DNA from 4 places in the Streptomyces sp. NPDC090077 genome. Region 1 is predicted to be linked to each of the others. Evidence: riboswitches for the same ligand, from Rfam matches in the RefSeq annotation. Region 1 holds a riboswitch; each other region holds the start of a gene.
What was found. A riboswitch is a leader RNA that binds a small molecule or an ion and turns the genes downstream of it on or off. The one in region 1 is predicted to bind cobalamin.
Positions count from the first base shown of each region.

Region 2: linked by a shared signal. The riboswitch ahead of ACIPW5_RS29300 (energy-coupling factor ABC transporter permease) and the one ahead of cobN (cobaltochelatase subunit CobN) in region 1 are both predicted to bind cobalamin.
Region 3: linked by a shared signal. The riboswitch ahead of ACIPW5_RS02875 (hypothetical protein) and the one ahead of cobN (cobaltochelatase subunit CobN) in region 1 are both predicted to bind cobalamin.
Region 4: linked by a shared signal. The riboswitch ahead of ACIPW5_RS15450 (ribonucleoside-diphosphate reductase subunit alpha) and the one ahead of cobN (cobaltochelatase subunit CobN) in region 1 are both predicted to bind cobalamin.

Region 1 is NZ_JBIVEG010000046.1:31,537-37,340, reverse strand. Features, by position in the region: gene ACIPW5_RS37735 (precorrin-8X methylmutase) at 1-545, opposite strand, end outside; gene ACIPW5_RS37730 (cobalamin biosynthesis protein CobG) at 550-1,824, opposite strand; cobalamin riboswitch at 2,406-2,563, shown strand; gene cobN (cobaltochelatase subunit CobN) at 2,596-5,804, shown strand, end outside.
Region 2 is NZ_JBIVEG010000022.1:98,761-104,564, forward strand. Features, by position in the region: gene ACIPW5_RS29285 (energy-coupling factor ABC transporter ATP-binding protein) at 1-759, opposite strand, end outside; gene cbiQ (cobalt ECF transporter T component CbiQ) at 750-1,499, opposite strand; gene ACIPW5_RS29295 (energy-coupling factor ABC transporter substrate-binding protein) at 1,503-1,850, opposite strand; gene ACIPW5_RS29300 (energy-coupling factor ABC transporter permease) at 1,850-2,548, opposite strand; cobalamin riboswitch at 2,577-2,774, opposite strand; gene ACIPW5_RS29305 (flavodoxin family protein) at 2,894-3,613, shown strand; gene ACIPW5_RS29310 (hypothetical protein) at 3,647-4,159, opposite strand; gene ACIPW5_RS29315 (SsgA family sporulation/cell division regulator) at 4,243-4,653, opposite strand; gene ACIPW5_RS29320 (hypothetical protein) at 4,857-5,171, opposite strand; gene ACIPW5_RS29325 (L-serine ammonia-lyase) at 5,373-5,804, opposite strand, start outside.
Region 3 is NZ_JBIVEG010000001.1:655,526-661,329, forward strand. Features, by position in the region: gene ACIPW5_RS02870 (DUF4430 domain-containing protein) at 60-548, shown strand; gene ACIPW5_RS02875 (hypothetical protein) at 636-2,048, opposite strand; cobalamin riboswitch at 2,145-2,284, opposite strand; cobalamin riboswitch at 2,406-2,476, shown strand; gene ACIPW5_RS02880 (prenyltransferase/squalene oxidase repeat-containing protein) at 2,614-5,394, shown strand; gene ACIPW5_RS02885 (hypothetical protein) at 5,391-5,804, shown strand, end outside.
Region 4 is NZ_JBIVEG010000007.1:287,903-293,706, forward strand. Features, by position in the region: gene ACIPW5_RS15445 (ribonucleotide-diphosphate reductase subunit beta) at 4-1,020, opposite strand; gene ACIPW5_RS15450 (ribonucleoside-diphosphate reductase subunit alpha) at 1,020-3,416, opposite strand; cobalamin riboswitch at 3,560-3,697, opposite strand; gene ACIPW5_RS15455 (GNAT family N-acetyltransferase) at 3,714-4,208, opposite strand; gene ACIPW5_RS15460 (YbdD/YjiX family protein) at 4,430-4,627, opposite strand; gene ACIPW5_RS15465 (carbon starvation CstA family protein) at 4,624-5,804, opposite strand, start outside.

The sequences.
Region 1 (5,804 bases):
GCGAGGGCGTCCTTGGACTCGGCGGCGCCGATGAAGCCCACGGGTACGCCGATGACGGCGGCGGGGCGCGGGGCGCCCTCCTCGATCATCTCCAGCAGCCGGAACAGGGCGGTCGGCGCGTTGCCGACGGCGATCACCGAGTTCTCCAGCAGGCCCCGGTCGCGCCAGACTTCGAGCGCGGCGGCGCTGCGCGTGGTGCCCATCTTCGCGGCGAGGGCGGGCACGGCCGGGTCGGAGAGGGTGCAGACCACCTCGTTGTCGGCGGGCAGCCGCTTGCGGGTGACGCCGCTGGCGACCATCTGCACGTCGCACAGGATCGGAGCGCCGGCGTGCAGGGCGGCACGGGCCCGCAGGACGACGTCGGGGGTGTAGCCGAGGTCCTGGGGGAGGTCGGTCATGCCACAGGCGTGAATCATGCGCACCGCGACCTGGGCGACCGAGGCGGGCAGCCCGGAGAGGTCCGCCTCGGCGCGGATCGTGGCAAAGGACTGGCGGTAGATCGCGGCGCCGTCCTTCTCGTACTCGAACACGGTGTACTCGCTCATTTCTTCACTGCGATGCGGGTGTTGTGGTGGTGCGTGCGGCCGTGAGGGCGGCCGCCAGGTCTGCGAACGGCGTGGGCCGGCCGTCGAGTTCGTACCCGTCGGGGGTGGCGACCAGGTCCGCCCAGGCGGTGCCGCGCGGGTGTCCGCAGCGGCGGGCGCAGCCGGACCAGTGCACGGGCAGCGCGGCGGCGTCCGTCCGCCCTTCCCGTACGACGGCACGCGCGTCGGCGCGCACGTCCGCGAGGGACTTGGCGCAACCGGGCCTTCCCGTACAGGCGGTGACGGACAGCCAGGGGCTGTCGGGCCCGGTCACCAGGCCCGCCGCGGCGAGCAGGGCGCGCCCGTCGCCGGGGTCGGGGCCGGGCAGGACGACGCTGCGCCACGGGGTGACGCGCAGCTCGCCGCCGGCGGTGTCGGCGACCTCGGCCAGCAGCCGCCACTGGGCGGAGTCCGGACGGCCGAGCGGGGGCAGGACGCACAGGGCGTCGCCGTGCACCCCGGGCCGGGGCGGCGGCGCGTACGGCCGCGCCGCCTCGGGCAGGCGGACGGCGCCGATGCCGGCGGCGGCCAGCCGGCGGGCGAACTCCCCGCCGTCCAGGGCCTGTCCGGCGGGCAGCTCGGCGACCCGCCAGGGCCGGGTCCCGGCGGCGTCGGCGGCGTCGAGGAAGTACTCGGCGGCCAGCAGCGCCGCCCGGGCCGCGTCGCCGGCGGCCACCTCGACGGCATCGACGGCGGCTCCGAGCCGCACCACGGCCCGGTGGCCGTCGCCGTCGCCGAACACGGTCACGTCGGGGTCGAGGGCGGCGACGTCCCCGCGGCCGTCGTCGAGGGCGAAGAGGAACCGCCCGGACAGGCCCGTCGCCCGGGTGCTCGCGCAGAGCAGCCGGTCCAGCTCCCGGACCCGGTCCGCGAGGCGGGGCCCGCCCAGCGGGGTGGCCACGATGTTGCGGACCCGCTCGTGGCCGGGCGCGGGCAGCAGCCCGGCACCGTCGAGCAGCTCCGCGAGCCCGGCGCCGCAGCCGTCGGCGAGACCGCGCAGCTGGACGTTGCCGCGCGAGGTGAGTTCCAGGTGCCCGTCCCCGAACCGGTCCGCGGCGTCGCCGAGCACGGCGGCCTGCGCAGCGGTGAGCAGCCCGCCGGGGATCCGGACGCGCGCCAGGTACCCGTCATCGGCGGCGTGCAGCCGCAGCGCGCCGGGGCAGGCGTCGCCGCGGTCGCGTATGACGGGTTCGTCCCGCGATGCGGCGGAAGGTGGCTGGGGCGGCATGGCCGCGAGCATACCCACGATTCCCCACCCCCGACCTGTGTCCGTCGCCACCCCGACCAGCACCTCCACCCCACCACACCCCCAGCCCCAACACCGGCCCCCGACTCCAGGCCACAGCACCGAGGGGCACAGCCCCAAGCCGGGCCCGGGCCGCAGGCCCGGCTCAGGCCCGGCTCAGGCTGGGACACAACCCGGGGCGGGCCCGGGGCAGGCCCGGGGCAAACCCCGGGGCGGGCCCAGCGCACAACCGCGGGGCGCGTCCGGGGCGCAGCCCCAAGGCGTGTCCGGGCCGCAGGCCCGGCTCAGGCCTGGGGCGGCGCAGCCCAGGGGCGGGTCCGGCACAGGCCCAGCGCACAACCGCGGGGCGGGTCCGGGGCGCAGCCCCAAGGCGGGTCCGGGGCGCAGCCCCGGGGAACGGGCGAAGGGCGGGGCGGGGAGCAGCCCGCGCAGCGACCCCCACCCCGCACCCGCACCCGCCGGCACCGGCACCGGCACCGGCACCCCACCGCCCCCACCCGCCCCCGGCGCCCCCGGCCCACCCCCCGGGCCCGGGCAAGGCACCCCACCCCCACTCCCGGCCAGGGAAAAGGCCGCCTAAGATGACCTTCCGACGGGCCGCTCGGCCCGTCATCGCCGAGGACGGCGACATGGGAGGAAGCCCGGTGCGATTCCGGCGCGGTCCCGCCACTGTGAACCCCGCGGAGCGATCGGCCGGGTGAGTCAGGAACTCCCGCCGTCCTCACTGCCCGGGGCGCGGAAACCCCGAGGAAGGCCTGCCGCCGCATGATCCTGCTGCTGTCGACGTCCGACACCGATCTGCTCAGCGCCCGCGCCGCGAACGTCGCCGGCGGCCCCGTGCCGTACCGGTTCGCGAACCCCTCCCGCCTCCCCCTCGACGACCTGCCCGGCCTGCTCGACGGTGTCGGACTGGTCGTCGTACGCCTCCTCGGCGGTCTCCGCGCCTGGCAGGAGGGCCTCGACGTGCTCCTCGCCGCCGGGCAGACCCGCCCCGTGGTCGTGCTGACCGGCGAACAGGCTCCCGACGCGCAGCTGATGGAGGCCTCCACGGTCCCGATCGGCATCGCCGCCGAGGCGCACCGCTACCTCGCGCACGGCGGCCCGGCCAACCTGGAGCAGCTGGCCCGCTTCCTCTCGGACACCGTCCTGCTCACCGGCCACGGCTTCGAGCCCGCCGCCGCCTCCCCCACCTGGGGCCACCTGGAGCGCACCCCCGCGCAGGGCTCCGGCCCCCGGGTCGCGGTGCTCTACTACCGCGCGCACCAGATGAGCGGCAACACCGCCTTCGTGCATGCCCTCTGCAACGCCGTCGAGGCCAAGGGCGGGCAGCCGCTCCCCCTCTACGTCTCCTCCCTGCGCTCCCCCGAGCCGGAGCTGCTGGAGGCCCTGGCCACCGCCGACGCGATCGTCACCACGGTGCTCGCCGCCGGCGGCACCCGTCCCGCCACCGCCTCCGCGGGCGGGGACGACGAGTCCTGGGACGCGGGCGCGCTGGCCGGGCTGGGCGTGCCGATCCTCCAGGCCCTGTGCCTGACGGGTTCGCGCGGCACCTGGGAGGAGAACGACGAGGGCCTGTCCCCGCTCGACGCCGCCACCCAGGTCGCCGTCCCCGAGTTCGACGGCCGCCTGATCACCGTCCCGTTCTCCTTCAAGGAGATCGATGAGGACGGCCTGCCCGCGTACGTGGCCGACACCGAGCGCGCCGCCCGCGTCGCCGGCATCGCGGTGCGCCACGCCCGGCTGCGGCACATCGAGCGCGCCGACAAGAAGATCGCCCTGGTCCTCTCCGCGTACCCGACCAAGCACTCCCGCATCGGCAACGCGGTCGGCCTGGACACCCCGGCCAGCGCCGTCGAGCTGCTGCGCACGCTCATCGCGCACGGCTACGACTTCGGCCCCGTGACGGAGATCCCCGGTCTGGTCTCCGGCGACGGCGACGAGCTGATCCGCGCCCTGATCGAGGCCGGCGGCCACGACCAGGACTGGCTGACCGAGGAGCAGCTGGCCCGCAACCCGGTCCGCATCCCGGCCGCCGACTACCGGCGCTGGTTCGCCGAGCTGCCCGCCGACCTGCGCGAGAGCGTCGAGGAGCACTGGGGCGAGGCCCCCGGCAACATGTTCGTGGACCGCTCCTCGAACCCGGAGGGCGACATCGTCCTCGCGGCCCTGCGCCGCGGGAACCTGCTCATCCTGATCCAGCCGCCGCGCGGCTTCGGCGAGAACCCGATCGCGATCTACCACGACCCGGATCTGCCGCCCTCGCACCACTACCTGGCGGCGTACCGCTGGATCCAGGCGGCGGCCGAGGACGGCGGTTTCGGCGCCGACGCGATGATCCACCTCGGCAAGCACGGCAACCTGGAGTGGCTGCCGGGCAAGAACGCGGGCCTCTCCGCGTCCTGCGCGCCCGACGCCGCACTCGGCGACCTCCCCCTCGTCTACCCCTTCCTGGTGAACGACCCGGGCGAGGGCACGCAGGCCAAGCGGCGCGTGCACGCCACCCTGGTCGACCACCTGGTGCCGCCGATGGCCCGCGCGGAGTCGTACGGCGACATCGCGCGCCTGGAGCAGCACCTGGACGAGTACGCCCAGATCAGCTCCATGGACCCGTCGAAGCTGCCGGCGATCCGCGCCCAGATCTGGACGCTGATCCAGGCGGCGAAGCTGGACCACGACCTGGGTCTCGAAGAGCGCCCGGACGACGACGGCTTCGACGACTTCCTGCTGCACGTCGACGGCTGGCTGTGCGAGGTCAAGGACGCCCAGATCCGCGACGGCCTGCACGTCCTCGGCGGCGCCCCGACCGGTGAGGGCCGGGTCAACCTGGTCCTGTCCATCCTGCGCGCCCGCCAGATCTGGGGCGGCACCTCCGCCCTGCCCGGCCTGCGCGAGGCCCTCGGCCTCGACGAGTCGGCGGCGACGCGCACGGCGGCGGACACCGTCGAGGAGACGGCCCGGTCGCTGGTCCAGGCGATGGAGGACGCGGAGTGGGACCCGGCGGCGGTCGCCGCGGTCTCGGCGGGCCACCCGCAGGCGGTCTCCGACATCCTGTCCTTCGCGGCGCACGAGGTGGTCCCGCGCCTGGCCGGCACCACGGACGAGATCGCCCACGTGGTCCGGGCCCTGGACGGCGGCTTCGTCCCGGCCGGCCCGTCGGGCTCCCCGCTGCGCGGCCTGGTCAACGTCCTCCCGACGGGCCGCAACTTCTACTCGGTCGACCCGAAGGCCGTGCCCTCCCGGCTGGCCTGGGAGACGGGCCAGGCCCTCGCGGACTCGCTCCTCGCCCGCTACCGCGCCGACCACGACGACGAGTGGCCGGCCTCCGTGGGCCTGTCCCTGTGGGGCACGAGCGCGATGCGCACGGCCGGCGACGACGTCGCGGAGGCCCTCGCCCTGCTGGGCGTCCGCCCGGTCTGGGACGAGGCCTCGCGCCGCGTCACGGGCGTCGAGGCGATCCCGCTGTCCGAGCTCGGCCGACCCCGCATCGACGTGACCCTGCGCATCTCGGGCTTCTTCCGCGACGCGTTCCCGCACGTCATCGGCCTCCTGGACGACGCGGTCCGGCTGGCGGCCTCCCTGGACGAGCCGGCGGAGTCGAACTTCGTCCGGGCCCACGCCCAGGCGGACCTGGCCGCGCACGGCGACGAGCGCAAGGCCACCACCCGCATCTTCGGCTCGCGCCCGGGCACGTACGGCGCGGGCATCCTCCAGCTGATCGACTCCCGCGACTGGCGCACGGACGCCGACCTCGCGGAGGTCTACACGGTCTGGGGCGGCTACGCGTACGGCCGCGGTCTGGAGGGCCGACCGGCCCGCACCGAGATGGAGACGGCGTACAAGCGCATCACCGTCGCCGCGAAGAACACGGACACGCGCGAGCACGACATCGCCGACTCCGACGACTACTTCCAGTACCACGGCGGCATGGTGGCCACCGTCCGCGCCCTGCGCGGCACCGCCCCCGAGGCGTACAT
Region 2 (5,804 bases), on a different contig from region 1:
CCGCAGGAACGCGCCCACCACCGGCGCCCAGGCCGACCGCAGCCCCGCCGACGCGAGCAGCTCCGGATCCGCCAGCAGCTCCCCGGCGGGGCCCGTGCGGATCCCCGACGGGGTCAGCACGGCCGCGTCGTCGGCCCAGCGCACCGCGAGGTCCACGTCGTGGGTGGCCATGACCACCGTGGTGCCGGCCGCGCGCAGTCCCGCGAGGACGTCCAGGAGGCGTTCCTGCCCGTCCGGGTCGAGCCCGGCCGTGGGCTCGTCCAGGATCAGCACCCGGGGGGCCATCGCCACCGCGCCCGCGATCGCCGCGCGCTTGCGCTGCCCGTACGACAGCAGGTGCGTCGGGCGGTCCCGCAGCGCCGTGATGTCCAGCGCGGCCAGCGCGGCGTCCACCCGCTCGCGGACCTCCGCCGCCGGCAGCCCCAGGTTCATCGGGCCGAAGGAAACGTCCTGCTCCACGGAGGCCGCGAACAGCTGGTCGTCCGGGTCCTGCACCACCAGCTGCACCGAGGTGCGCAGCCGGACCAGCCCCTTGCGGTCGTACGCCACCTCCGCGCCGCCCAGCCGCAGCGAGCCCGAACCGGGCCGCAGGCCACCGCTCAGCAACCGCATCAGGGTGGTCTTGCCGCTGCCGTTGCGGCCCAGCAGCACCAGCGCGCGGCCCTCGGCGATGCCGAAGTCCACCCCGGACAGCACGGCCGGGCCGTCCTCGTACGCGTACCCCGCGCCGACCAGCTCCACCAACGGGGTCACAGCCACAGCTCCTTCAGTACGAGTGTCCCCGCGACCAGGGCGGCCAGCAGGGCGGCGGACCCCGCGAGGAACCGCCGGGACAGCGTCGCCTCGGGCACGAGCACCCGCAGCGCGCCGTCGTAACCGCGCCCCGCCAGCCCCTCCTGGAGCCGGGCCGCGCGGTCGAAGGCCCGGACGAACGAGGTCGCGGCGAGCCCGGCCAGCGAGCGCCACACCGCCGCCCGGCCGGTCTGCCCGAGCCGGGCCGCCTGGGCGCGCCGGACCTGCGCCACCGAGTCCAGCAGCAGGAAGCCGATCCGGTACATCACCAGGGCCACGTCCACGACGGGGGCCGGCACCCCGGCCCGCACCAGCCGGGGCAGCACGTCGGAGACCGGGGTGGTGAAGGCGAACAGCAGCACTCCGAGCGAGGCCGCCGAGGTGCGCAGCAGCAGTTCGGCCGCGTGCCGGGGCCCGTCCGGGGCCGGGGCGAGGAAGCCGTCCGGGCCGCCCACCGACACCAGCAGCGGCAGCGCCCCGGTCACGCAGAAGCCCAGCGGGATCCGGAAGGCCCGCCACAGCTGCCGCGGGGCCACCCCGGCCGGGCCGAGCAGCACGGCCAGGGTCGCGGCCGCCACCAGCGGCCCGCCGGGCCAGGGCGGCAGGCACACCGCGGTGACGGTGAGCCCGAGGCCCAGCAGGGCCTTCTCCAGCGGGTGGCGCCCCCGCCAGCGGCTGGAGTGGGCCGCCACGTCGATCGGCAGCACCGCCTACGGCTCCGGGGTCTGCTCGGCCCCGGCCCCGGACTGTGCGAGGGCCTGCGCCGCGCCCTGGCGGCGGCCCTTGCGGACGCCGAAGTAGTAGGCGAGCACGCCCGCCCCGAGCGCCGCCTGGAGGGCGAACAGTGCGGACTCGACCTCGCCCGAGGGGGGTTCGTACAGCGGGGAGAACCAGGGCTCGTAGTCCGGCTTCAGCTCGGTGATGGCGCTCTCCGCCTGCGCGTCGGCGCCGGCGAACGGCTCCTCCTTGCCGTCGCCGAGCCCCAGCGCGAGGGGGAGCACGGCCAGTGCCGCCACCACGAGCAGCAGCAGGGTGTTGATCTTCGCGTTCCTGGTCATCAGACCGCCGCCTCCTGCTTCGCGCCCTTGCCGCCGGTCAGCTTCGCGACCCCGAGCCGGACCAGGTCCGACTTGCTGGACTGCATCAGCAGCCGCATCACGAGCACCGTCAGCAGGCCCTCGCTGATCGCGAGCGGGATCTGGGTGAGGGCGAAGATGCCCGCGAACTTCTCCAGGGAGCCCAGGAAGCCGCTCGCCGGGTCGGGGAAGGCCAGCGCCAGCTGGACCGAGGTGACGCAGTAGGTGACCAGGTCGGCGAAGAACGCGCCGAAGAAGACGGTCACCATCAGGGGCGCGCCGGACTTGCGCAGCAGCCGGTAGACCCCGTAGCCCGCCCAGGGGCCGGCGATGGCCATCGAGAAGACGTTGGCGCCGAGCGTGGTGAGCCCGCCGTGGGCCAGCAGCAGGGCCTGGAACAGCAGGGTGATCGTGCCGAGCACCGCCATGATCGGCGGCCGGAAGAGGATGGCCCCGAGCCCCGTCCCCGTCGGGTGGGAGCAACTGCCCGTCACGGAAGGGATCTTCAGGGCGGACAGGACGAAAGTGAACGCACCGGACGCTCCGAGCAGCAGGGTGCTCTCCGGGTTCGACTTCACCTCGCGGGTCAGCGCGCGGACCCCGTGGACGACGAAGGGGGCGGACGCGGCGCCCCAGGCGACCGCGTGCAAAGGGGGCAGGAACCCCTCGGCTATATGCATGGTTCGGGAGACCTCTCCAGCACCTCGTGGATGGACGACGCGCCCCGGCCGGTCTCCTGGCTCACGGGTACTGATGCCCTGGCTCCGCCTTCCCGGGCCCGTGCGGTCTCCCACGCGGGCCCAGTGGCTTCCCGCGAGGGAGTGGAGCCGGACTTCCCGATCACAGTGGCGAGGGCCGCACCGGTTTCCCACCGGTTTCCCGAACACCAAGGCCAGACGACCCTAGTCGTCCGTACGGACCGTCACAACCCGGACCGATCCGGCCACCCGGCCGCCGCCCCGCCGCGCACCCGGACGGGCCCCGCCCGCTGGCCGGTCCGCCGGGCGCCCGGCACGGTGGAGGACATGGCCGACGACGACAGCCCCCGCTACGAGGACCTCTCCGCCGTCTACGTGAACTGCACCCTCAAACGCTCCCCCGAGACCAGCAACACCGAGGGCCTGATCGCGCGGAGCCGGGCCGTGATGGAGTCGGCCGGCGCCCGCACCTCGCTGATCCGTGCCGTCGACCACGACATCGCCACCGGCGTCTGGCCGGACATGACCGAACACGGCTGGGACAGCGACCAGTGGCCGGTCCTGTACAGCCGGATCATGGACGCCGACATCCTGGTGCTGTGCGGCCCGATCTGGCTCGGCGACAACAGCTCCGTCATGAAGCAGGTCATCGAGCGGCTCTACGCCTGCTCGTCGCTGCTGAACGAGCACGGCCAGTACGCCTACTACGGGCGCGTCGGCGGAGCACTGATCACGGGGAACGAGGACGGCGTCAAGCACTGCGCCATGAACGTCCTCTACAGCCTCCAGCACCTCGGCTACGCCATCCCGCCCCAGGCCGACGCCGGCTGGATCGGGGAGGCCGGCCCCGGCCCCTCCTACCTGGACCCGGGCTCGGGCGGTCCGGAGAACGACTTCACCAACCGGAACACCACCTTCATGTCCTGGAACCTGATGCACCTGGCAGCGCTCCTCAAGCGCTCCGGCGGCATGCCGGCCCACGGCAACCAGCGCTCCCTGTGGGACGCCGGCTGCCGCTTCGACTTCCCCAACCCGGAACACCGCTAGCAGCGGGCCGGCGGGCTCCGGGCGGTACGCGGGTCAGCAGGTGTTGGGGTGCGGGAAGTCCAGCACGAGCCGCTCGGGCGCGTGCAGGACGGAGGTCTTCCAGGTCGGCTTGGTGTCGAAGGCGGCGCCGAAGGTCACGTACCCCTCGTAGTCGCCGGTCATGGCCATGCCCTTGAGCTTGCTGAGGTAGATCTTCTGGAGCCTGGGGCCCTGGTAGACGTTCTGCCCGGCGTCGTTGTGACCGGCGGCCGGGTGCAGGCGGATCTCCAGGAAGTACTTCCCGGCCAGCGGTACCGGCTGGCCCGATCCGTCGTAGACGAGCTCGGACACGGGCGTGACGGTGACCGGGGGCACGTAGCCCTGGAGGTCGATCACGAGCCGGTCGTACGTGCAGTGCCCGCCCCAGCGGGCGTTGACGACGAGGGGCGTCTGGGTGCGGGTGGTCGTGGTGGCGGCGGAAGCCGGTGACGCGGAGAGCGCGAGCCCGGCGGTGAGCAGGGCACCCGTGGCGATGGCCACGAGCCGGCGGCGGTGCGGGTGACGCATGATGTCTCCCCGGTTCCGTGAGACGGGGACTGCCTGTCATCTCATAGGACACCGCCGGGGGGCGTACGGTTGCGCGCGCCGCCTCAGAAAGCCAGCAGCGCGCTCAGCTGTGCGTCCAGGTCGTAGTGGCGCCGCTCCTGCCCGACCGGCACCAGCTCCGTCATCCGCCGGCACAGCTCGCGCACGTCCTTGGCGCGGGCGGAGACCACGCAGCTCTGCTCGCCGTTGCTGAAGCCGAGCAGGACGCGCGGCTCCGAGCCGCTCCAGCGCGGCCACACCTGGATGTCGCCCTCGCCGGTGGCGCTGCTCTGCCCGTCGAGCAGCAGCTCCCGGGAGAAGACCCAGCGGGCCAGGTGCGTCCCGGCGCCGCGGAAGTCGACGGCCACCTCGTACGGGCGGTCCGTGCGGTAGACGAACCGGCCGGTGAGGGGGACGGACAGGGGGGCGGCTTCCAGCCGGAGCGGCAGGAGTCTCTGTTCGGTGATGGTGGCCATCGGCGGCTGCCTCTCGTCGCGCGCAGGGTCTTCCCGCAGCCCTTCCGGCACGGTATCCCCGGCCCGGCGGCGCGCTCCGGGGCCGAAGGTCCCGAGCAGCCGGGCCGCAGGGCCTCTTTTCGGCCACGGGAACGCGAAGGGCCCGCCCTCCGGGGGGAGGGCGGGCCCGGTGGCGCGCGGCGGACCGGCCGCGCGGCCGGCCGCTACGGCAGCGGGTTGTAGATCAGCGAGTCGTGGTTGTTGGACTGGCCGATCGCGGTGAAGCCGGAGCCGTTGGCCTGGGCGCCGTTGTTCTGGTTCGACGCCCCGAAGCCCGACGCGACCTGCTGCGCGGTGGAGGAGTTGCCGAGGTTGCTGCCGCCCACTCCGCTGCCGAGGATCCCGGCGAGGGCGGCGTTCGAGGCGGTGCCGGCGGCGCCGGCCCCGTTGTCCGCCTGGGCCGTGCCCGTGAAGAGGGCGGCGGCGAGGGGGAGCGATGCGAGCGCCGCCATCACGCGGATGCTGCGGATGCCTGCCATGGTGAAGCCTCCAGTACGCAAAACAGCAAGGGGGTAAGGCGGTTGGCCGACCGCCCGGGGGTGACGCGACGTCGCGTGACCAGAGTGGCGCACGTGATCATCGAGAAACCAGCCCGGACCTGCTTCTTCCCTCGCAAGCGTGATCAACTCGGTCCAAACCCCGAACTGGAGGTCATTTTCGTTTTTCCCGGATCCCGGGGATCAGCACTCGATGACGTTGACCGCGAGGCCGCCGCGGGCCGTCTCCTTGTACTTGATCTTCATGTCGGCGCCGGTCTCCTTCATGGTCTTGATGACCTTGTCGAGGGAGACCTTGTGGCTGCCGTCCCCGCGCATCGCCATCTTCGCGGCGGTGACGGCCTTGACGGCGGCCATGCCGTTGCGCTCGATGCAGGGGATCTGGACCAGGCCGCCGACCGGGTCGCAGGTCAGGCCGAGGTTGTGCTCCATGCCGATCTCGGCGGCGTTCTCGACCTGCTCGGGGGTGCCGCCCAGCACCTCGGCGAGGGCGCCCGCCGCCATCGAGCAGGCGGAGCCCACCTCGCCCTGGCAGCCGACCTCGGCGCCGGAGATCGAGGCGTTCTCCTTGAAGAGCATGCCGATCGCGCCCGCGGCGAGCAGGAAGCGGACCAC
Region 3 (5,804 bases), on a different contig from region 1:
CACACGGGGCGGAGGGGCCGTCGGCTCGGACCCGTCGTCCCCCTCCGGAAGAAGGCACCATGCGCCGGCTCCTCGCCCGCCGTTCAGTGATCACCACCGCCGCCCTCGGCCTCGCGCTCGCCACCGCTCCGGCCGTGGCCGAGGCCGCCCCCAAGCCGAACACGAACGCGGCCGTCAAGGTCGGCCTCACCGTTCAGGGCCCCAACGGGCTGCTGTTCAAGGGCAAGATAAAGACGAAGGGCCACGACGTCACGACCAGCACCGGCGGCACCCACAAGTGCGACGGCACCAACGGCGGCGCCAACCCGTCCAAGGTCCCCACCCCGACGGCCGCGCTCGACGACGCGGCGCGCCTGAACTACTTCGCCTGGGACGGCACGTGGTACGCGTCCTTCGACGACTTCTCCGTCGACACGATCAAGAACGTCAGCGGCGGCGGCTCCGCCTACTGGAGCATCGCCGTCAACGGCACCCCCACCCCGGTCGGAGGCTGCCAGTTCAAGCTCAACGCCGGCGATCAGGTGTCCTTCACCTGGACGTCCTTCTAGGCCCTCGTCACGCCGCCCGTGCCTCCCACGGTGCGGCGGAGCGGGTTGCGGGTTCCGGGCCCGCGACCCGCTCCGTCGTCGACGTGATCAGGCGCCCCAGCGCAGGGCGATGGTGTCGCCCACGTTGACGACCTTCTCGCGCAGCGCCCCGGCGAAGGAGGATCCGTCGACGCTGACCTTCCAGGTGTTCGAGCCGCTGTTGGCCTTGCCGTTGACCGTCGTGATCGTGCCGGTCCCGGAGGACGGGGTCACACCGGTGACGCAGCCGGAGGGGGTGGCGGCCGAGGTCGCGGCAGCCAGCACGTCGCCGAGCGTCGTGGTCGTACCGGTCGGCGTGAACGCCACCGAGCAGACCTTGAGGTTGCCGGCGCCGTCGTCGACGGTCAGCGCCAGCTTGGTCGCCGTACCGGCGGTGAACGTGGACTGGGCGACCCACTGCGGGGCTCCGGGAGTGACCGGGACGGGCGGAGCCGTGGTGAACCCGCCGCCGGCGACGGCGCGCAGGGCGTCGATCGACGCGTAGGCCGTGGGCGTGGTGTCGGAGGGCTTGTACTTGAAGCCGCCGGCCGGGTTGTACTGGTTGGCGATGAGGAAGTCGACCGGGGTCTTGCCGCTGCCGGTGAGGAAGTCGCCGGTCTGCGGGTTGAAGCCGCAGGCGTTGAGGCCCGCCACGCCCCAGCCGTTGGAGCTGGTGTTGACTCCGTACAGGGAACTGAAGGCGCCGTTGGTGGAGACCAGGGTGCTCTTGAGGAAGTTCTTCGCCTGGACGACGTCGGTGTCGGTGTTCGGGACACCGGAGACGCAGAGGGCCGCCATGGCCGCGCCCGTCATGTCAACGTCGCTCGCGGAGTTCAGGACCGTGGGGTTGCCCTCGGCCTTGTTGAAGGTCCAGCCGCCGTCCACGTGCTGGTTGGCGCGGATGCGGGTGACCATGGAGTCGGTCAGCGCCTGCGGGACGCGTGCCCCGCCGGCCTGGGTCTTGGCACCGCCCAGCGAAAGAGCGGCGAAGACGGTGCCGTTGAAGTTCCCGGACGGGCCGAAGTAGCCGGCTTCGGCGGTCTGCCAGTAGGAGTAGACGTGGGCGATGAGGTTCCGGGAGGCGGAGACGCGCGCCGGGTCGATGCCGGCCGCGTACGCGTTGAGCGTGCCGCGCTCGTAGTCCGTGACCACCGGGGAGGCCTGCGGCCAGCCCGCCGTGGACAGCAGGTTGCGGTAGACGGTGCGCGCGTTCTTCGTCGTGTCGCCGCCCGGGTAGACGTCGACGACGGCCGTGCCGGTGGCCGCGAACGCGCTGAACGCCCACTCGTTCGACAGACCGCTGCCCGCGTACGAACCGTCGGCGGCCTGGAGGGACTTGAGATAGGCCACGCCGTTGGTCTTGGACGTGGCGATCTGGGCGGGCGAGGACGTGGCGAAGGCCGGCAGGGCCGTGAGGGCGAGGGCACCGAGTGCTGCGGGCACCGCGAGCGCGAGGTGGCGGGAGGTACGGGTATGGGACATGGCCTGCTCCTGGAATGGGGGACGCCGACCCGGCCGTGGCTCGTGCGGGCGGGCAGCCCGGAGCTCGGCGGCGGCCGTCCGAACGCGTGGTACGGCTTGTGAGGTGACTCGCCAGATGGGCATTCGGGCTCGGCGACGGCCCCCTGCCGTCCCACACCGCTGCGCGTCAGCCCCGGATTCGCACCGGGTTCCCCCACGTGGCAGCCCAGGACGCTACCCGAGTGATCAACCCTCCGCCAGCCACGGTGCCGGGGACCGATGCGAGCGCCGCCGGAGCGGTGTCACATGAGACGCAGACCACCTTGACGCTGTCTTTATCCCCGTGGTCCACTCCGACTGATGAGCACTCAGCTCCAGGGGAAGCCGGTCGAAATCCGGCGCTGACCCGCAACCGTAGGCCCGGTTCCGTCCGGGCGAGTCGGAATGCCTGGAGCCGGATTTTTGCAGCGAGAAACGCCGTCGCGGACTACGGCGTGGTTCGAACGGGCTTCCCTCATGGCCGTACCGGCGCCGTGGAAGCCCCTTTGCCACGCACTGGTCCGCCCGGCCGACACGAGGGGCCGTGGTGGGGACCGCACAGCAAGCAGAGCGACACCTGGGGGGCAAGGGGCTGCTGTCGCTCGTATCGGCGGCGCTGCTGACCTTCGCCGCGGGCGTGGCCTTCGTGGGCGGTACGGTGTCCGCCGCGGCCGACCCGATCGAGCGGTGCACGTCCACCAGCGGGGCGATCGTCGCAGTCGACTTCGGCCCCTTCGGCGGCAAGGTGGAGAAGGGCTGCGACACCACGCCCACCACCGGCTACGAGCTGCTGCAGACCGCCGGGTTCAGCATGACGGGAACCGTCCACGACGGCCCCGCCTTCATCTGCCGCATCGGCAAGGGCGCCGGTACGCAGTACCCCACCCCGGCCAAGGAGGCCTGCGTCCTCACGCCGCAGGCCACCGCCTACTGGTCGTACTGGACGGCCTCGCCGGGGCAGCGCAAGTGGTCCTACAGCCAGTTGGGGGCCATGGCCCGCAAGCCCGGGCCGGGCGACGTCGAGGCCTGGGTCTACGGGGGCACCGACATCGGCGGCGGCACGAAGGGCCAGCCGTCCTTCACCCCCGACGACGTGCGCGGCTACACCACTCCCGACCCGAACGTCCCGACGTCCCCGCCCAAGGTGCCCGCCGGCCGGATCGACGTACCGGCCGCCACCCGCTGGGTCACCGGCACTCTGAAGGACGGGGAGCGCGTCGTCGACGAGGGCTCCACGACCCCGAACCACTTCCTCACCACGGAGGCCGTGTTCGCCCTGGCGGCGGCCGACCGCAAGAGCCCGGTGGCGAAGAAGATCGCCGACTTCCTCGCCACGCCCGCGCAGACCGACGCGTACGCCTACCCGGCCGGCAAAGACGGCATCCCGGACGCCACCGCCGCCGCCCGCCTCGCGCTGGTCGCCGAGGCCACCGGCAAGGACCCCCGCGCGTTCGGCGGCCACGACCTGCTCGGCGACCTCGTGAAGTACGCCTGCCCCCGCGACATCGGCGACGGCGCGAGGGTCGAAGGCTGCTTCACCAAGGGCGACTTCCGTACCACCGGACAGGCCGACGCGCAGGCCATGGCCGTCATCGCCCTGGTCAACGCCGGTATGACCCCTCCCCCCGGCTCCGTGGCCCGGCTGACCGCCCTCCAGTGCGAGGACGGCGGGTTCACCAGCATCCTCATCCGGCCCGGGAGCCCCGGCTGCGAGAGCGAGGCCGGCGCCACCGGCCTGATCACCCTGGCCCTGGAACGGGGCGGCGGCCACGAGGCGGTGCTCCAGAAGGCCCGCGGCTACCTGAAGCGGACCCAGCTGCCCACCGGCGCCTGGCCCGCCGTCTACTACGAGACCACCGGCAACCCGGCCGCCACCGGCTGGGCCGCGCAGGCACTGCGCGCCCTCGGCGACGAGGCGTTCGCGGACGCCGGCGTCTCCTGGCTCTCCAAGCGGCAGCTGCCGGCCGGCGGCTTCGGCTTCTCCGAGGACGACACCGAACCGAGGCTGTCCCCCACCTCCACGTCCGCCATCGCGGGCGCCGGCAGCGATCTCGCCACCCTGACCGCCAAGCCGGCCGTTCCGCCGACGCCCACGAACCCGCCGACCACGCCCCCGGCCGGTGAAGGTCCCGACCTGAAGAAGGGCGCCGCGTACCTGACCGCACCGTCCCGGCTGGTCCAGGGCCGGTTCTACGAGAGCGAGCCCGGCACGGGCTTCGCCGAATACGGCCTGACCATCGACGGCGCGTACGCCCTCGCCGCCACCGGCGAGGACAACGCCGCCCTGCGCAACATCGTCGACTTCATGGACAAGGGCGGCAAGGACGGCCAGAAGCGCGGCATCCACGACTGGACCCTCATCGGCACCAAGTACGCGAGCGGCGGCTCCATCGGAAAGGCGGCCGTACTCGCCGAAGCCGTGGGCCGCGACCCCCGGAACTTCGGCGGCCAGGACCTGATCGCCGCGCTCGCCAAGATCACCTGCCAGGCCAGGACCTCCACCGTCCAGCAGTGCGCGGCCAAGGGCAACTACGCCTACGCCACCTCCGTCTTCAAGCAGTCCCTCGGCGTCATGGCCCAGCTCCGCGCCGGTGAGCAGGCCGCCGCGGCCGAGCCCGCCGCCTACCTCAAGAGCCTCCAGGAACCTTCGGGTGCCTGGGTGAGCCTGATCGGCGAGCCCAGCGGTCCCGAAGTGGACTCGACGGCCATGGCCGCCATGACGGTGGACCTGCTCCCCGACGCCGGCTCCCAGGCTGCGGTCGACAAGGCCATCGCCTGGCTCGCCGCCCAGCAGAAGGAGGACGGCGGCTTCCCCGGCGCCTCCGGAAACTCCGTCAACTCCACGGCCCTCGCCGTCCAGGGGCTCTCGCTGGACGCACCCAAGTACGGCCCCCAGATCGCCAAGGCCCGCACGTTCCTGCTGAGCCAGCAGAACGGCGACGGCGGCTTCAACGTGGCCAAGGGCGGCCAGACCGGCTCCGACCTGCGCGCCTCCGCCCAGGCCGTCGGCGGCGCGACCGGCATCTCCTTCGGCACGCTGACCCGCGACCTGACCGGCACCACCCCCCAGCCCCTCCCCACCATCTCCGGCGGAACGTCCGGTGGTACCTCCGGAGGCAACGGCTCGCCCGTCATCGTGACGCCGGGCGAGAACGGTGGCGGCACCGGCACCGGCTCCGCGGGCGGCGCCGGGTCCGGCGGCGGACCGCTCGCCTCCACCGGGGCCCAGGTGGGCACGTTGGCCGCTGCCGCGCTGGCCCTGACCCTCGGCGGCCGGGGCCTCACCCGCGCCGCGAAGCGCCGCCGCCGGACGGGAGCGGGAGCATGAGCCGCAACCACCTCGTACGCGCCCTGGCCAGGACCGCTGCCGCGCTGGGGCTGACGGTGGCGGCCCTCGCCGCCACCGCGGCCCCGGCGGACGCCGCACCGCAGCCGATGGGCCGGTGCACCACCTCTTCGGGGGTCGTGCTCGCAGTGGACTTCAGCCACTGGGGCGGCCCCGTCTACCGCTCCTGCGGCACCACCCCCACCACCGGCTACGAGCTCCTCAACCAGGGCGGCTGGGCCACGACCGGCACCGGTCACGACGGTCCCGCCTTCATCTGCCGCATCGGCTACAGCGGCCACCAGGGCGGCAAGCAGTACCCGACCCCGCAGCAGGACGACTGCGTGCTGACCCCGCCGGCCTCCGCGTACTGGTCGTACTGGCACGCCGACCCCGGGCAGAACGCCTGGCAG
Region 4 (5,804 bases), on a different contig from region 1:
GGACTAGAAGTCCTCGTCCAGGTCGACCGTGCCCTCCACGGCGACCTGGTACGCCGACGGGCGGCGCTCGAAGAAGTTCGTCAGCTCCTGGACGCCCTGGAGCTCCATGAAGGAGAACGGGTTCTGCGAGCCGTACACCGGCGGGAAGCCGAGGCGGACCAGGCGCTGGTCCGCGACGCACTCCAGGTACTCGCGCATCGAGTCGGTGTTCATGCCCGGCAGGCCGTCACCGCACAGGTCGCGGCCGAACTGCAGCTCCGCCTCGACGGCCTCCTTCAGCATGTCGGTGACCTGCTGCTGGAGGGCGTCGTCGAAGAGCTCCGGCTCCTCCTTGCGGACCGTGTCCACGACCTCGAAGGCGAAGTTCATGTGCATGGTCTCGTCGCGGAAGACCCAGTTGGTGCCGGTCGCCAGACCGTGCAGCAGGCCGCGCGAGCGGAACCAGTACACGTAGGCGAACGCACCGTAGAAGAACAGGCCCTCGATGCACGCCGCGAAGCAGATCAGGTTCAGCAGGAAGCGGCGCCGGTCGGCGGCCGTCTCCAGCCGCTCGATCTTCTCGACCGAGTCCATCCACTTGAAGCAGAACTGCGCCTTCTCGCGGATCGACGGGATCTCCTCGACCGCGTCGAAGGCCGCCGCGCGGTCGTCCGGGTCGGGCAGGTAGGTGTCGAGCAGCGTCAGGTAGAACTGGACGTGCACGGCCTCCTCGAACAGCTGGCGCGACAGGTACAGGCGCGCCTCCGGGGAGTTGATGTGCTTGTACAGCGTCAGCACCAGGTTGTTCGAGACGATCGAGTCGCCCGTCGCGAAGAACGCGACCAGACGGCCGATCATGTGCTGCTCGGCCGGCGTCAGCTTCGCGAGGTCGGCGACGTCGGAGTGGAGGTCGACCTCCTCCACCGTCCAGGTGTTCTTGATCGCGTCCCGGTAGCGCTCGTAGAAGTCCGGGTAGCGCATCGGGCGGAGCGTGAGCTCGAAGCCCGGGTCCAGGAGGTTCTTCTTGTCGGTGGAGCTCATTACTGGCAGGCCTCGCAGGACTCGGGGTTCTCAAGGGAGCAGGCCAGCGCCTCGGCGTCGAGGGCCTGGGGCAGCTGGGCCGGGGCGGCGGCGGCCGGGACGGCGGCCGCGCCGGAGGCGGCACGGGCGATCTTCGTCGCCGGGCGGGAGCGCAGGTAGTACGTGGTCTTCAGACCCTGCTTCCAGGCGTACGCGTACATCGAGCTGAGCTTGCCGATGGTGGGCGTCTCCAGGAACAGGTTCAGCGACTGGCTCTGGTCCAGGTACGGCGTGCGCGCCGCCGCCATGTCGATCAGGCCGCGCTGCGGGATCTCCCACGCCGTGCGGTACAGCTCGCGGATCTCGGCCGGGATCCAGCCGAAGCCCTGGACGGAGCCGGAGGAGTCGCGCAGCGCCTCGCGGGTCTGCGCGTCCCACACGCCGAGCTGCTTGAGGTCCTCCACCAGGTAGCCGTTGACCTGGAGGAACTCGCCGCTGAGGGTCTCGCGCTTGAAGAGGTTCGAGACCTGCGGCTCGATGCACTCGTACACGCCCGCGATCGAGGCGATCGTCGCCGTCGGGGCGATGGCGAGGAGCAGCGAGTTGCGCATGCCGGTCTGCGCGACGCGGGCGCGCAGGGCCTCCCAGCGCTCGGGCCAGTGGCGCTCGGTCTCGTAGTGGTCCGGGTGCAGGACGCCCTGGGCGGTGCGGGTCTCGGCCCAGGCCGGGAGCGGGCCGGAGCGCTCGGCGAGGTCGCAGGAGGCCTCGTACGCGGCCAGCATGATCCGCTCGGAGATCTTCGTGGACAGGGCCTTCGCCTCGGCCGAGTCGAAGGGCAGGCGCAGCTTGAAGAAGACGTCCTGGAGGCCCATCGCGCCCAGGCCCACCGGACGCCACTTGGCGTTGGAGCGGCCGGCCTGCTCGGTCGGGTAGAAGTTGATGTCCACGACGCGGTCGAGGAAGGTCACGGCCGTGCGGACGGTCTCGTCCAGGCGCGCCCAGTCCATGTCGCCGTCGGCGACGAACGCGCCGAGGTTGACCGAGCCGAGGTTGCAGACGGCCGTCTCGCCGTCGTTGGTGACCTCGATGATCTCGGTGCAGAGGTTGGAGGAGTGGACGACGGTGCCGGGCAGCGCGGTCTGGTTCGCGGTCCGGTTGGAGGCGTCCTTGAAGGTCATCCAGCCCTGGCCGGTCTGCGCGAGGGTGCGCATCATGCGGCCGTAGAGGTCCCGGGCCGGCATGGTCTTCTTGGCCAGGCCCGCCGCCTCGGCCTTGGTGTAGGCGGCGTCGAACTCGTCGCCGTACAGGTCCACCAGCTCGGGGACGTCGGCCGGGGAGAACAGCGACCAGTCGGCGTCGGCGTTCACGCGGCGCATGAACTCGTCCGGGATCCAGTGGGCGAGGTTGAGGTTGTGCGTACGGCGCTGGTCCTCGCCGGTGTTGTCGCGGAGCTCCAGGAACTCCTCGATGTCCGCGTGCCAGGTCTCCAGGTAGACGGCGGCGGCGCCCTTGCGGCGGCCGCCCTGGTTCACGGCGGCGACGGAGGCGTCGAGGGTCTTCAGGAACGGCACGATGCCGTTGGAGTGGCCGTTGGTGCCGCGGATCAGCGAACCGCGGGCGCGGATGCGGGAGTACGAGAGGCCGATGCCGCCGGCGTGCTTGGACAGGCGCGCGACCTGGTGGTAGCGGTCGTAGATCGAGTCCAGCTCGTCCAGCGGGGAGTCCAGCAGGTAGCAGGAGGACATCTGCGGGTGGCGGGTGCCGGAGTTGAAGAGCGTGGGGGAGGACGGCAGGTAGTCGAGCCGGCTCATCAGGCGGTACAGCGAGGCGACTTCCTCGACGGCCTGGACGCTCTCGTCCTCGGCGAGGCCGCAGGCCACGCGCAGCATGAAGTACTGCGGGGTCTCGATCACCTGGCGGGTGATGGGGTGGCGCAGCAGGTAGCGGCTGTGCAGGGTGCGCAGGCCGAAGAAGCCGAAGCGGTCGTCCGCGCCCTCGGCGAGCGTGTGCTCGACCAGGGCGTTCAGGCGGGCGGCGTGGGCGGCGACGAACTCGGCGGTGCGGTCGGCGATCAGGCCCTCGCGGTGGCCGACGGCGACGGACTCGGCGAAGGAGGTCGAGCCCTGGCCGGCGGCCTCGTCGGCCACGGCCAGCGTCAGCAGGCGGGCGGCGAGCCGGGAGTAGGCGGGGTCCTCGGAGATCAGGCCCGCCGCGGCCTCGGTGGCCAGCCCGCGCAGCTCGGCCTCGTCGGCGGAGGCGCTGCGGCCGCGCAGGGCGGCGGCGGCGATCCGGCCGGGGTCGGTGTCGGGGAGGTCGGCGGTCAGCTCGGTGAGAGTACGCAGCAGCGCGGCCCCCGGGCCTTCGGTGGTGTCGCCAGAAACGGACTCGGCGCGCGGTGCAGAAGGCGCGATGGTCACGGCGGGAGCTCTCCCTCGCTCGGCCCGGTCGTCGGCGGGTCGGGGCGCGGGGAGGCGCACGCGGGCGCGACGGATCGCGACACACCGCATGGCGTCCACCGGCCCAACCGCGAGGCCCGGACGTGGTCGGCACCCGGTTCGGTCGACCCGGGCGCACTGTCGGCAGGTCCTCGGACTTTTCATACCGTTGCGGGACAGTTCCGGATTCGCACCGGATTCCCCTGCGGCGACAGCGAGGATGAGCATACATGTGGGGGGCCGCCCGCGCGCGACCCACCACATGTTGTGTCGGCGTGGCTACAGCTCCAGGCGGTAGGTGAGCAGTTTCAGGGCCGGGATGGGCGACCAGTCGCGCTCCGGAGTGCGTACGAAGCCCAGACGCGCGTAGATCCGCTGGGCGCCCAGCATGGCCGGCTGGGTGGACAGCACGAGGGCCCCGACCCCCAGGGCCCGGGCCCGTTCGGCACAGGCCCGTACGAGGGCCTCGCCGACGCCCTTGCCGCGCGCCTCGGAGGCGACCGCCAGCATCCGGAACTCGGCCTCCTGCGGCCCGGCCACGTCCGCGAGCCGGCTCCCGGGTGCGGCGAACGTCACTCCGCCGAGCACCCGGCCGTCCTCCACGGCGACGAGCACCTCCCCGTCCCCGGCCCGCCCGGCGACGTCGCGCAGGACGTTCAGGTAGGCGTCGTCCTCGTTCAGGTCCAGCAGCCCGTCCCCGCTGTAGGCCGTCCCGGTGATTTCCCCGAGCCGCCCGTACTCGTCTTCCCTCGCCGTTCTGATCTCGATGTCCATGCCGCCGAGTGTGCCGGACGGGTGTCGGTGGTCGGCGCTGTCGTCGGATCAGCAACCGTCGTTGGAAGGCGAGCGAGGCGTGACCGTGATGACCGGCCACCGTTCCCACGTGCCGACCGAGGACTTCGAGGAGATCGCCCGCACGGGCGCCCCCGGCCAAGCCGAAGGGCCCCGCCGTCTCGATCTGTGACGGCGGGGCCCTTCGTCCGCGTAGGACGGCCTCAGCAGCAGCGGAAGCCCTCGCGGGGGTCCGCCTCGCGGGCGTCCGTGCGGGCCCGCTCGAAGGCGCGCCGGGTCAGGACCTCGGCGTCCGGGTCGTGGGCGCGGGCGTGCGCGACGTAGCGGTCGTACGCGGCCTCGCCGGAGAACTCCCGGACGTAGAACCGGGCCTTCGCCAGCGCCCCGCGCACCCCGCTCACGCGACCGGTTCCTTGGCCTTGCCGCCGTCCCCGTCGAGGCCGGCGGCCGCGAGCTCGGCCTTCTCCTCGGCGGTGGCGATCAGCCCGGCCGGGGCGATGATCTTCGACTCGGTCCACGGCACCTCGGAGAGGCTGACCGACTCCGGGTTGCGGACGGCCTTGAGGCAGACCCGGGCCGCGTCCACCAGCACGATGACGATCAGCACCGCGAACAGCGCCGACAGCACCCCGTCGACCGTGGCGTTGGTGACCACGGTGTGCATGTCGTCCATGTTCTTGGCGGGCGGCAGCACCTTCCCGGCGTCGATGCCGGTCTGGTACTTCTCGCGCTGCGCGAAGAAGCCGACCTTCACGTCGTCCGAGAAGATCTTCTGGTAGCTCGCGGTGAGGGTGACGGCCACGTCCCAGGCCAGCGGGACGCCCGTGACCCAGGCCCACTTGAGCCGCCCGGACTTGACGAGCAGCGTGGTGCAGACGGCCAGGGCGACGGCCGCGAGCAGCTGGTTCGCGATGCCGAACAGCGGGAAGAGCTGGTTGATGCCGCCCAGCGGGTCCTTGACGCCGACCCACAGGAAGTAGCCCCAGCCGCCGACGACCACGGCGCTCGCGAGCCACACGCCCGGCTTCCAGCTGACGTCCTTGAAGGACTTGTGCACGTTGCCGAGCGTGTCCTGGAGCATGAACCGGCCGACGCGGGTGCCGGCGTCGACGGTGGTCAGGATGAACAGGGCCTCGAACATGATGGCGAAGTGGTACCAGAAGGCCTTCATCCCGGCGCCGCCGATGACCGACGAGAAGATCTCCGACATCCCGAGTGCGAAGGTCGGCGCGCCACCCGTGCGGGACAGCAGGCTGGCCTCCTCGACGTCCTTCGCGGCCTGCGCGAGGGCCTCCGGGCTGATCGCGAAGCCGAAGTCGGTGACCGCCTTCGAGGCGGTCTGGACGGTGGCGCCGATGACGCCGCCGGGGGAGTTCACCGCGAAGAAGAGGCCGGGCTCGATGATGCTCGCCGCTATCACCGCCATGACGGCGACGAAGGACTCGGTGAGCATGGCGCCGTAGCCGATGACCCGGACCTGGGTCTCCTTCTGGATCATCTTCGGGGTGGTGCCCGAGGCGACCAGCGAGTGGAAGCCGGACAGGGCGCCGCAGGCGATGGTGATGAAGACGAACGGGA